Regions from separate parts of the Shewanella sp. S1-58-MNA-CIBAN-0166 genome, predicted to be linked through region 3. Evidence: predicted binding sites of a transcription regulator. Region 3 holds the regulator's gene; each other region holds the start of a gene.
What was found. Region 3 encodes sigma-54, which starts transcription at its own class of promoters, with help from an activator protein. Its sites were predicted from a motif close to GTTGGCACGNNNNTNGNNT; they were not measured.
Positions count from the first base shown of each region.

Region 1: AAEY99_RS08855 (TorF family putative porin) is a predicted target of sigma-54. The motif match lies at 1,686-1,704, and genes of this name have one in related genera.
Region 2: AAEY99_RS09300 (superinfection exclusion B family protein) is a predicted target of sigma-54. The motif match lies at 2,064-2,082, and genes of this name have one in related genera.
Region 4: flgB (flagellar basal body rod protein FlgB) is a predicted target of sigma-54. The motif match lies at 1,298-1,316, and genes of this name have one in related genera.

Region 1 is NZ_JBEOPN010000011.1:69,216-72,395, reverse strand. It holds gene AAEY99_RS08865 (PDC sensor domain-containing protein) at 1-303, shown strand, start outside; gene AAEY99_RS08860 (PA3496 family putative envelope integrity protein) at 380-556, opposite strand; gene AAEY99_RS08855 (TorF family putative porin) at 917-1,603, opposite strand; gene hbs (non-specific DNA-binding protein Hbs) at 1,999-2,271, opposite strand; gene AAEY99_RS08845 (response regulator) at 2,427-3,180, opposite strand, start outside.
Region 2 is NZ_JBEOPN010000012.1:27,526-30,705, reverse strand. It holds gene AAEY99_RS09315 (DUF2787 family protein) at 1-212, shown strand, start outside; tRNA gene AAEY99_RS09310 (tRNA-Leu) at 366-450, opposite strand; gene AAEY99_RS09305 (DUF3149 domain-containing protein) at 1,112-1,243, shown strand; gene AAEY99_RS09300 (superinfection exclusion B family protein) at 1,412-2,023, opposite strand; gene AAEY99_RS09295 (sensor histidine kinase) at 2,252-3,180, shown strand, end outside.
Region 3 is NZ_JBEOPN010000029.1:58,158-61,337, reverse strand. It holds gene rapZ (RNase adapter RapZ) at 1-517, opposite strand, end outside; gene ptsN (PTS IIA-like nitrogen regulatory protein PtsN) at 514-957, opposite strand; gene hpf (ribosome hibernation promoting factor) at 960-1,247, opposite strand; gene AAEY99_RS16555 (RNA polymerase factor sigma-54) at 1,273-2,757, opposite strand; gene lptB (LPS export ABC transporter ATP-binding protein) at 2,900-3,180, opposite strand, start outside.
Region 4 is NZ_JBEOPN010000018.1:10,245-13,424, forward strand. It holds gene flgD (flagellar hook assembly protein FlgD) at 1-423, opposite strand, end outside; gene flgC (flagellar basal body rod protein FlgC) at 447-863, opposite strand; gene flgB (flagellar basal body rod protein FlgB) at 866-1,264, opposite strand; gene AAEY99_RS12160 (CheR family methyltransferase) at 1,401-2,234, opposite strand; gene AAEY99_RS12165 (chemotaxis protein CheV) at 2,307-3,180, opposite strand, start outside.

The sequences.
Region 1 (3,180 bases), on a different contig from region 3:
GAAGAAGTGCTTATGCATAAAGATATCTTCCGCCACAGTTCGACCCGAAGAACGATTACGCGGTTTATTTCGACCATTTTGATCGCGATTTCAATTGAAGCTTTGCTGACCATGTTTAAAGCGTCGCTGGGAGAAAAGCAATATATTGAACCAGCCATTCTGATGATGTTGGCGGTCGTTGGGCTATTGGTTGGGTTAGGGATATATGTGTACTTAGGTGCCAAAGCTGAGCTGCTACTCACACAAACACAAGCCGGTAAGCACACTAGGCGCGTACAAACTAAGAGTGATATAGGCGATTAATTAGCGCTTAATAGTGTTTAAGTTCGCTCGCTTAAAATAGACAGGGATAAACGACATTAGCGTTTATCCCTATTTTTTAGAAAAAGTCGTCGTCACCAATCGCTTTACGTAATTGTGCTTGTTCGAGGAAATCTTCTAACCTGCGTTTTACTTGGCGTTTATGTTGTAATGTTTCTGCGGATTTAACGTTTCTAGGCGTTGTCATCGCGTCCATTTCTGTGTCATCAGGCACTCTTTCACTAAGATTAGCCATAACAAAACCCTCATGTTGAATAAAAGCGTGGTATTAATTCAATGAGCATTTTCTAACTAAAAAAACCTAAATAGGGAAGTAAAATATTTTTCCTCAGTTGGACAGCTATTTTTACCTTTCTCTTTGAGCTTAGCAGTAAATGTTTTTCTTGCTAGTAAAACAAACTAGCTTGTGCGAAGAGTATGCTTGTGATCAACTATTCTGGATGTGCTGATGTGCTGATGTGCTGATGTGCTGATGTGCTGATGTGCTGATCGTAGATAATGCTCCGCTTTCAATACAGATAAAAAAACGCCACCTTTAACTAGGTGGCGTCGATATGAACAATACTGCAAAGCGCATATGCGATAGGTTGACTCGTTATAGGCTAAAGCCATATGAGTAGCCTAAAACGACTTTAGCATCATTGTCCGGTAAGTCCGTGTCAGAGGCCATAAATGAGACAGTTCCTAGGTCTGTTTCAGCGCTTAATGTGACATTGTAGTCTGCATATGTGTCGCCGAATAAATCTTCAACGACATCGCCTTGTGAGTAACCGTAGTGGAACGCAATGCTGAGCTTTTCTGTTAACGGGAAACTGGCATTGGCTTGGATATAGTTCCAATCTGTTTCGTCACTTGCACCTGACACATCAGAATCAGCGTTGATCACTTGAGAATAACCCACATCTAACCATTTCCATCCAAGTACTAAGGCTACTTCACCAAAATCAATACTGCCACCAGCATCTGGGTAAGCATAATAAAGGTAGCTGATGTCGTAAGTTAGGTCTTCAGTAAAGTTACCGCCATAACCACCATAAAGATCTAATTCGTAGCTGGTTTCATCACCAAAATCGACATTCGATACCCAAGTACCAGCATAAAATCCAGAGTCATGAGCATAGTCAATGCCGCCTTGAACGGCCGCTTCATTATTGGTTTGCGTGGTGCCACGCCATAAGTAGTTCGATGTTGCGCCAATATTGCCAGTGACTTCAGCAAGGGCAGAGCCGCTTAGTAATAAGCCTGTTGATAATGCAATAGCTTGATATAGTGATTTTTTCATCTTCATCCCTTAAAGTTTTATTATCACTGAGGCATTTATGTGTCATTAAATGAGCTCAATGTTGGTTTGTCTGAAGATCAATTAGCGAATCGCATGCCAATATTTTTTTATTATTTAAATTAGTGGGTTATATAATACTGGATCATTTTGTTGCATCTTTGTTGCCGCTAAATGATGCACTAATGCACTTTTATTGTGCAATGATACTTTGGGCTTAGGTATTTGCTTATATTGAGTCGTTTAGCGTTTTGCTGTGCGAAAGAAGGGATTCTGAAGTGATCTATATTGTTCATGTAACTCAGGCATCTGGATTACAGAATAAGCAAAGCTGAAAAATAACCAATAAAAAACCTCCACAGAGGAGGTTTCTATCAAAAAAAGACTGAGCGTAATAATTAATTAACGCTATCTTTTAGTGTTTTACCAGCTTTAAACTTAGGCACAGTAGCTGCAGCGATTTGAATTTCTTTGCCAGTTTGTGGGTTACGGCCTGTACGAGCAGCACGTTGAGTGGTTTCAAAAGAACCAAAACCAACAATAGAAATTTTATCACCATTTTTCATGGCTTCAGTTACCGCTTCTTCGAAAGATTTTAGTGCGCGGCCAGCTTCAGCTTTAGTTAGTTCCGCATTCTCAGCGATTTTTGCAATTAATTCACTTTTGTTCATATTGATATTCTCTGCTTTCCATAGAAGTGTTTTTTAAAACATGAATAACATGCCACAAGCCATGCTGGTTTAAAAGCACTTTATCCCATAAATTCAGTATCTGTAATGGTTTTAGAGCAAAATCAGTACAAATAATGTCTTTTTTGGCTCTGTGGTTATTCTTCTAGCAGTTGGTAAAGAATTTTCTTTACTAACTGTGGTTCGAAAGGCTTATCACATAAGGCGTTAACTCCAGCACTAAATACATTACTTAGGTGGGTGTCATTGGCTTCTGACGATACCATTAGAATGGGGATATGTGATTGTTGACTGTGATTACGGATATATTGCGTTAATGCAAGACCATCCACCGAAGGCATGTTGTAGTCTGTTATCACTAAGTCATACATGTTTTCTTTCATTAGGTTGATAGCCTGCTCACCGTCAACCGCTTCAGTAATCAGTTGCATCCCTAAGTTACCAATAGTGCGTTTAATCACATTACGCGCCATTCGGCTATCATCAACGACTAATACCCTGATGTTATGCACGTCAAAGTGGCTTAAATCCAACTCGTCGTGGCTGAGTAAATCAATGGTCGAATTAAGTGCCGTCGCTAAGTGCTCAGCATTAAATGGCTTAGGCAAAATGGCGACAACACCTGATTGCCTAAAGATTTCGAGCTGTTCACGGCGACACTCACTGGACACCAGCATAAATTGAATATCATTTAACGCTGGAGTGCTTTTGATGTATTGCAGTAGCTCTGTGGCTTCACCATCGACAAAATGCAGTGCACTGGCGATTAAGTCGGGTTTATGGCGTTGAATAATCGTTTTGGCTTCCGCAATCGTTGCGGCAGTTTGAATGCTGCTCACCCCTTCTTGCTGAAGACGCGTAATGATAATTTTACGTTGAGTCTCTGACGGC
Region 2 (3,180 bases), on a different contig from region 3:
ACATCACTGAATTCTGTTTCGTTGGTCAGGGAAGCGGTTATTCGGAGTTGGTTAAAGAGTTGGATTTTGACTTCAGCTTTGGTGTATTTCAAAGCATTAATGGTGAGATTTTGATTGAGGCTGCGAAGGAGTTCTATCCGATTTGGGAACAAAACTTCGTGTGCTATTGGCAGGATTTAGACACGTTTGAAGTTAGTATCACAGCAGATTAACGAATCGACCTTTTTATGGAGGTAAACATGTTAATTTGCCGACTAAAGGATGCAAATGCTTGCTAACGGCTTACAACAACAAACTTGTATCATTTACCATTGAATTATAAGCATAAAAAAGCCCCGTTCAATTAAGAACAGGGCTTTAAATAATGGTACCTGAGGTCGGACTCGAACCGACACGCCGCGAAGCAGGGGATTTTGAATCCCCCATGTATACCAATTTCATCACTCAGGCAAAGGCTTTCAAGCTACATTTAGCTTTGCAAAGAAATCTAAAACACCAAATATCTTTGCAAAACCAAACCAATTTCATCTTACTTTAATTATGTAATTTTAGCCTGTTTATAACCCATATTCGTTGGGAGGCATAAAATCTTATAATTCAAAAACTTTGCAAATCTTTGCAAGGATTTTGCATGTTAATTATTTAGCATTAACGTTTTACTTCAACAACTTACTTATACCAAGCTAGTACACACTGTGATTTTTGAATCCCCCATGTATACCAATTTCATCACTCAGGCAAAGACTTAGTAGCTATGTTAGCTTTGCAAAGTAATCTGAGAAATCCAAATATCTTTGCAAAACAACACTCGTAATTTAATCCTAACCAAACAATACTTTTCGTAACAATCATTGTCACGATTAAGTGCTGGCGATTATACCGTTGCATTTAATAATGGCAAGCACTTTACCTATTATTTTCTATAAAAAACACTCAATTGGTCAAAAGTCATTCATCACCCTCTATTGAGATGGATTGTGTTTTTTGTGAGCTAATTGGCAATTTTACACTAAGTTAACATCATGACGGCTGAAGATTGATCAAGATCAGTATAACGACGTTATTTTGACTTTATGATGATCACGTCTTCACAACCTAAAGGATAAATATCATGGCATTTTGGTTAGATTTAATGTTTGGTAACGCAATAGGATTACTTTCTATGATGGTAATTTTTTGTACCTTTGGAATAATGTCTTATCTAATGTGGATGTTTATTGTGAAGTCTGCACCTACTAAGTGAGTCTCTTAATAGGTTAAGTTTTTTACTGCTTATTATTCATATCCAATATGGATACTTCCTTGTGAATGATACATTGGCGACAAAACACATGATGTGTTTTTATGCCAGAATGGGGGCTGTATACGCCCCCATCTTTTTTATTCATCTACAGCACTATTTTCCGCGCTATTACACTGCATGCTTACGTGATTGAATCAATCCATTAATAAAATGTGGTCGCGTTTTAATCAGGTAACTCATTTCTTCTGCACTGGGTTCACCCGCTGGTAAACGGAGTACATCACGATTTAAATAATTACGTGCTTGCATCGAAATTTTGTATTCAGCCGTTGGCCCTTGAATCGCATAGTGACGCTCGTTTCCAAGCATTTCAAGTATGCTGGTATTAACTAAATTTTTAACCGCTAATTCATTTTGTGGCAAGGTTAAAATAGTTTGTCCTTGTAAAAAGAACTCCCGTAGCAAGGCTCTTTCAGCAGGGTCCAGTAGTTTCACTTTTGCGTCAATAGTTTCTACGGTACGTTTTTGACGTAAATATACGATGGCCTCATCGACGACAAAGGCAAAAATCTGGCTTAAAAAATATGCCACTCCCATAATCAACCCTAAGCCAATAAACTGACCATATTGATTAACGAGTTGATCTAACGATAAAAACGCCAATAAATCTTTAGGCGCAAACAATAAACTAGCACATGTTACAATAAGCCATGACATAGAACTTACGAACAAACGCTTACTATTCAATAACTTTATTGAACCTACTTTCATTTTCATCATAGCTTACCCGCAGTGTCAGATTTTTGAGCTTACTAAGGCAAAGCAAAATATATGCCAGAAAAAATAATTGATTAGCTGATATTTATTTATTTTTTCATACTATATATGGCCTATCAGGCTATGCTTGAACCAAGGTATGTAACCCAAACTAACACTGGCGAAATGCATTGTAGAATAAATACTTTCATCGGTAGATCCTCCCTATTTATAAATCACAATGAAGAAACTATGCTGATATCCATAAAACAGTTACTGCGAAGTCCAATAGCTCGAAAACTGACGCTTTCTATCGTGATCTTTAGTTCTTTAATTACCCTCGTGACGACGGCTTATCAGCTCGTAAGTGATTATCAAAGTGATGTAAGTAGAATTGATCGCGTTTTTTCGAATATAGAAGCGGTAAATTTAGAAGTGCTGGCAGCCAGCATATGGGTAATAGATGAACATTTAATCGACACGCAGCTCCGTGGTTTAAGTCAATTACCTGACATAAACTATATTTCTATCCGTGATGACACGAATCAAGAATGGCACTTTGGTGTATATAAGAAAACGGCTGTTATTGAGAAACAATACCCATTAATTTATACCAATAATGAACATATTCCTGTTGGGACACTCATCGTACAAGCTGATCTAAATGTCATATATGATCGTTTGTATGATAAAGCAATACTGATTTTATTATCCAACGCGATCAAAACCTTCTTAGTGGCTGGCTTTATCTTGCTTCTGGTGTGGTTCAATGTGACCAAACATCTTCGTCAATTAAGCCAATATTGCGATGATATTAGCTTAGACCACGACTTTACTCCTTTGGATTTTAATCGTAAGCCGCAACATGATGAATTCAGTTTGGTAGCCGATGCGGTTAATACCATGCAACGGCAAATAAGAGGCTCTTATCAAGCATTGCACCAATCAAAAATCGATCTTCAGCACGCACTTGAAGATCGCGATCGCTTACTGCTATTAGAACGCAGCTATAAAGATGAGCTCGCGCGCCAGGTAAAAGAACAAACCAGAGAACTTGAACAATCATTGCAAATGTTAAAACGAACACAACAAGTTCTGGTTGAAAAAGAAAAAATGGCGGCACTAGGTGGGTTAGTTTCCGGCGTAGCTCATGAAATTAATACCCCTATCGGTATTTGCTT
Region 3 (3,180 bases):
TGCCGTGTTTAAAGCCAAAAGATTCAAAGTTAATCACTAACTCTTTATCAACACTGCCTAATAATATTTGCCTAACTTGGTCGCTTAATTCGTAGATATTTAGCGCAGAAGTGTCGATATAGTGATCAACAATTTTTGCGATAGGCTCAAGTAAACGGCCTTCTAGTTTTATCGCTTCTTGCAGTGAAATATGATTTTTAGATAACGGGTGTAATCGACGTGTTTCGCTGTAACGTTTAAGCAATACTTTGTCATTGGAATTTAAAAAGAAACTGATAATTTCAGTGTCATTTTGAAGTAGTGCCAATTGGTCTTGAAGCACTTTACCTTGTTCTGCAATGTTACGAACATCAACGCTAATCGCAACCAAATCATTACTGCCTTTAAGCTGGGCTAATAATGTGCCAATGAGTGGTAAAGGCAAATTATCAACACAATAATATCCTAGGTCTTCTAATACTCTCAGGGCAACGGATTTCCCTGAGCCTGAACGTCCCGATACTATAACTAGTTTCATGCAGTAATAACCTGATAAAGTTCTGTTGCGTCGTGAGTTTTACGAAGCTGTTTCAATATTTGCTTATCGCTTAACTTTTGGGCCATGCTCGATAACGTGCCTAAATGTTGTTGGCACTGGTCTGCAGGGACTAACAAAGCAAATAAAAGATCCACGGGTTGCTTATCGATTGCATCAAAGGCAATGGCTTCTTCACATTTAATAAATATCGCGATAGGGTGATCGATGGTCGTTAATCTACCATGAGGTATCGCAATGCCATTTCCTATACCTGTGCTACCCATTTTCTCTCTCGCTAACAGGCTTTCAAAAACCTCTTGCGAAGACAGGGTTGGGTACTGGGCAGCGACTAAATTGCTGATGAGTTCCAGTACTTTTTTCTTACTGCCCGGTGTGGCACAGGTAGTGCATTCCGGCTGCAGAATGGTACAAAGTTCCATCGTTAGTGTTTTGTATTCTTCTCTTTGTGTTTAATTACCTGACGGTCGAGTTTATCGATCAGGGCGTCTATTGCAGCATACATATCAGTACTTTCTGACATTGCAAAAATTTCTGCGCCATTAATGTTGATTTTGGCTTCTGCTTTTTGTTGTAATTTTTCTACATTGAGCACAACGTGTACATTATGGATCTGATCGAAGTGTCGTTCAAGCTTTGAAAATTTACTGTGGATGTATTCACGTAAAGATTCTGTTATTTCGACATGACGTCCAGTCAGACTTATTTGCATAAAAAATCCTCCATTGCCTAGTAGGTTATAAACTCTTACGTTGGTTTGAGGGCGGGATCATCATTGCTTCACGGTATTTTGCTATCGTACGACGAGCAACGTTTATGCCCTGTTCTGCCAGAAGCTGAGCCATTTTACTGTCACTCAGTGGTTTTTTCTGGTTTTCTGCGGCAACCAGCTTTTTGATAAAAGCACGAATGGCCGTTGATGAGCATTCCCCGCCATCGTCAGTACTGACATGGCTAGAGAAGAAGTATTTTAGTTCAAATAATCCTCGAGGGGTGTGCATATATTTTTGTGTGGTGACTCGTGAAATGGTCGATTCATGCATTTCTACGGCTTCAGCGATATCATTGAGCACCATAGGCTTCATGGCTTCTTCGCCATATTCAAAAAAGCCTTGCTGAAATTGCACAATGCAATTTGCCACTTTAAGTAAAGTATCATTACGGCTTTCAATACTTTTAATAAACCATTTAGCCTCTTGCAGATGGCCTCGAATAAATTGACTATCCGACGGGTTTTTACTGCCTCTAGCCATGGCCGCGTATTGTTGATTAACACCAATTTTAGGCATGTTGTCTGGGTTTAACTCTACTACCCAACGGCCATTTTTCTTTAATACTGTGACATCGGGAATCACGTATTCATCATCCATGGGGGTAATTAATAAGCCCGGACGAGGATTGAGTGTCTGGATTAAAGTGATTGCGTCACGTAACTCATTTTCTTTTAGTTTTGTTTTACGCATCAATAATCTGAAATCACGGCCAGCAATTAACTCTAAATAGCCTTTAATTAACAAACGGGCATTATCGATATGGGGTGTGTCGTTAGAGTATTGCGCTAATTGAATAAATAGGCATTCACTTAAATCACGTGCAGCAACACCCACAGGGTCAAAGTGTTGAACGCGTTTTAATACCGCTTCAACCTCATCGAGTTCCACATTTTCATCACCCATGGCTTCGAGAATATCTTCGGTACTTTGGGTTAAATAACCGCGTTCATCAATGGCATCAATAATGGCGGTGGCAATGGCGAGATCGGTGTCTGAAAATGGAGTGAGATTTTTTTGCCATTCTAAGTGTTCGTACAAACCTTCGGTGGTTTCACCTTGAAAGGGCATGTCGTCATCGCGCATGCTTGCACTGCCCGAACCTGACATAGGTGAGGCTGTGTATACTTCATCCCATGTGGTATCCATGGCTAAATCATCCATGGTTTCTTTGGTCATGGATTCTGTTATGTCGACGGTGGAAGTGTCTTTTTCGACATTAACAATACTGTTGTCACTAAAGTCTGTATCCGCTTGGTCGCGGTTTTCTTTTAAGGAGTCTTTTGCTTCAGAAAACTCATCTTCTATTTCAAGCAATGGATTTGAATCTAATGCTTGTTGGATTTCCTGCTGTAGCTCCAATGACGATAATTGCAGTAAGCGAATGGCTTGCTGCAATTGTGGGGTCATGGTTAAGTGTTGACCCATTTTAAGTTGGAGTGACGCTTTCATTTACCGCTTATCCCTAGATGATTTTCCATAAAAATGACAATCTCGAACTGTAATGGATTGCCATAAACATCAATGACATTTAACGTTGTTTAGGTATCGTTCAATGAAATGAGTTAGCTAGACTAAAAGGCCAGTAAAGTAACTATAGCTTGAATTGTTCACCTAAGTACACAGCTCGAACTTGTTGATTACTTAATATCTCATCAGGTGTGCCTTCGGCAATTAAATTACCCTGGCTGACGATATAGGCTCGCTCACAAACGTCTAGCGTTTCACGTACGTTATGGTCGGTAATTAATACCCCTAAACCGCGATTTTTAAGTTGTTGGATGATTTTTTTAATGTCGATGACCGAAATAGGATCAACACCAGCAAAGGGCTCATCAAGCAAAATAAATTTTGGATTAGCAGCTAAAGCGCGCG
Region 4 (3,180 bases), on a different contig from region 3:
GATAGCGCCGGTATCAGAAGGAATGAGCACTTTGCGGCCAACCAAGCCAGAAGCTTGTAACGCCTGGCTAGAACTCATCACAGTATTAAGGTTAAGGATTTCATCATTAAGATTTGAAATACCATCGACTGTAGAAAACGATGCCATTTGGGCAATCATTTGATCGTTATCAACCGGTTTAAAAGGATCTTGCATCGACAGTTGCTGACTGAGTAAAGCAAAGAAATCCTCTTGCTTTAGCATTTGATCGCTTGATTCAGGGATAGCACTTTCTTCAGGTAGACGGATGCTATCTAGAAACACATTACCCGTAGTCGTGCTGGTCGTATTTGTCTGTACAGAACTTTTCGTTGTAGCGCTAGTATTAGATGCACTACTGGATTGTTGCGGTAAAGACTGACTGTAAGAATTAACGAGGCTCATTGTTACCTCCTTGAATAATCATACTATTTACCCATCCTTAATGTCTGTTGCAACATAGACTTTGTTGCATCAGCCACCTGAACGTTCATTTGATAAGAACGCGATGCAGAAATCATATCCGCCATTTCTTCCATCACATTGACATTAGGTTTATAAATAAAACCATCACCATCCGCCATGGGATGGTCTGGCGAGTATTCTTTTAATAATGGCTTATTACTTTCGACAATGCCTTTAACGGTTACGCCAGGCGAACTGTTTTGCTGGCTATTGGCTTTTAGCATTTCGGCTTCAAAAACAGGATGACGCGCGCGATAGGTTTTATCGACACTGCTAGACACAGAATCAGCATTGGCAATATTACTGGCGGTGGTATTCAAACGCACTGACTGCGCAGACATACCTGAACCAGAAACATTAAAAATATTAAATAAACTCATAATTAATCACCTCGCAATGCTTTACGCATGCCACTAAATTTTCCCTCAAGAAAGCCTAATGACATTTGATATTCGAGCGCATTTTGCATAAATGCTGCTTGCTCTTTCTGCGTATCGACAGTATTACCATCGCCAGTATCAGCTTGATTTGGCATACGATATTGAACATGCTGTTGACTTAACGCCGTTAAATCAAAATGTTTCTCTGTGGTTTGGCTCATACTCAAGCCTTTCTGATGCGAGCTTGCCGCTTGCATAGCAGAAGCAAAATTGACATCTTGAGCTTTATAATGAGGAGTATTGGCATTGGCGATATTACTTGAAATCACTTCTGCTCTTTGAGCTCGAATGCCCAAAGAGTATTGGTGAACACCTAATGCATTATCGAAATTAATCGCCATAAAATTGCCTCCATCAGCTAACTGGTAGAAATAAAGCAAAGGTTATGCCAACAATTTAATTTATGAGGGAATAAAAGATAAAAACAAACATGCCGACGAATGCCGGCATGATAAATAGATTAAGCTATTATATTATCTAGGTTTTCTTTTGATAATAAATTCCAGGATTACAGCGAACCATATTAAATTCTTCGGTTAATCCCGCAAGAGATTCTGACGCACCCAAAAATAAAATACCTTTAGGATTAAGTGCGGCAGCAAATTGCCGCAAAATTTTAGCCTTTGCCTCAGGAGCAAAGTAAATCAACACATTGCGGCAAAAAATAATATCGTATTTACCTAATAGGCTATAACTTTCAAGTAGATTATGGGCTCTAAAGTTAACTAATCGCTTCACATTATCTTTAACTTTCATGTTACCCGAAGGTAAAGCATCAAAAAACTGACGTTTACGTTCTTCAGACAAACCACGAGCAAGTGCTAAACCATCATATTCAGCATTTTTACAACGATCTAGCATAGAAGGTGATAAATCTGTTGCCTGAATTGTCGCGCCTCCTGGTAAAGCACCAGGTTTACGTTGTTGATATTCCAACACCGTCATGGCCAACGAATAAGGTTCTTGACCTGAAGAGCACGCAGCCGACCAAATTTTTAATGGTCTGCCAAGCTTACTGTATTCAGGCAATAGAGTATTGTGCAGTAATTCAAATGGATAACGGTCTCGAAACCATAACGTTTCATTGGTGGTCATCGCATCTATCACTTCAGCGCGCAGTTGCCGTTCTATCGGTTTCATCGACTTTTTAACTACCTCAGACAAAGAAGGCAAATTATGCTTCCCCATCAAAGGTGCTAAACGGCTGCGGACTAAATATTGTTTGTTCTCACCTAACACAATACCGCTATGCTGTTCTAAAAACAGCCTAAATTGATTGTACTCTGCTTCAGCAAGTGATTTATCTGTCACATTATCTTCCTAATAGGTAAGCCTATGAACTCAACCTCCAATATTTTGCAATATTTTGCAATAATAAAAGGTTTATAAACTTAAATGTTTGTTAACCGCTGCGGCTAATTCATCGGGATTAAACTTAGCAATAAAGTCGTTAGCCCCTACTTTTTGTACCATCGCTTGGTTAAATACACCACTTAATGATGTGTGCAATACTACTTTGATATTCTTTAATTTTGGATCATTACGAATTTCAGCCGTTAAGGTATAACCATCCATTTCAGGCATTTCAATATCAGAAATGATTAACGGAATTTCAACTGAAACATCATCCATTTCTGCGGCAATACTTTTCAGTTTTTCCAGCGCCTCTCTACCATCTTTAGCGGTATCGATTTGCAGATTTAATGACTCTAACGAACGAATAATTTGTTTGCGTGCTACAGCAGAATCATCAATAACCATAATATGATAATGCTGTTCTCTATCAATAGTTAATGCTTCATTGAGCTCTTTACTGATAGACGTCTTAACCGGTGAAATTTCATCAAGAATTTTTTCAACATCTAAAATCTCTACCAACTCACCTTCAATCTCTGTCACCGCAGTTAAATAAGAAGAGCGGCCAGAACCTTGCGGTGGAGGCATAATGGCTTCCCAATTCATGTTGATAATACGTTCAACTGAACTGACTAAAAAGCCTTGAATACTTCGGTTATATTCAGAAATGATAATAAAGCAATTTTCTGTTGATGTCAGTGGGCGTCCACCCGTTGCGGCACTTAAATCGATAACGGAAATGGTTGAGCCACGAATATGAGCAACACCTTTAACAAAACGGTTTAATTTAGGCAACGTAGTCAGTGGTGGGCATTGCAACACCTCTTTCACTTTAAACACGTTAATGCCAAACCGTTGACGGCCGCTAAGCCTAAACAATAGCAGCTCGAGTCTGTTTTGC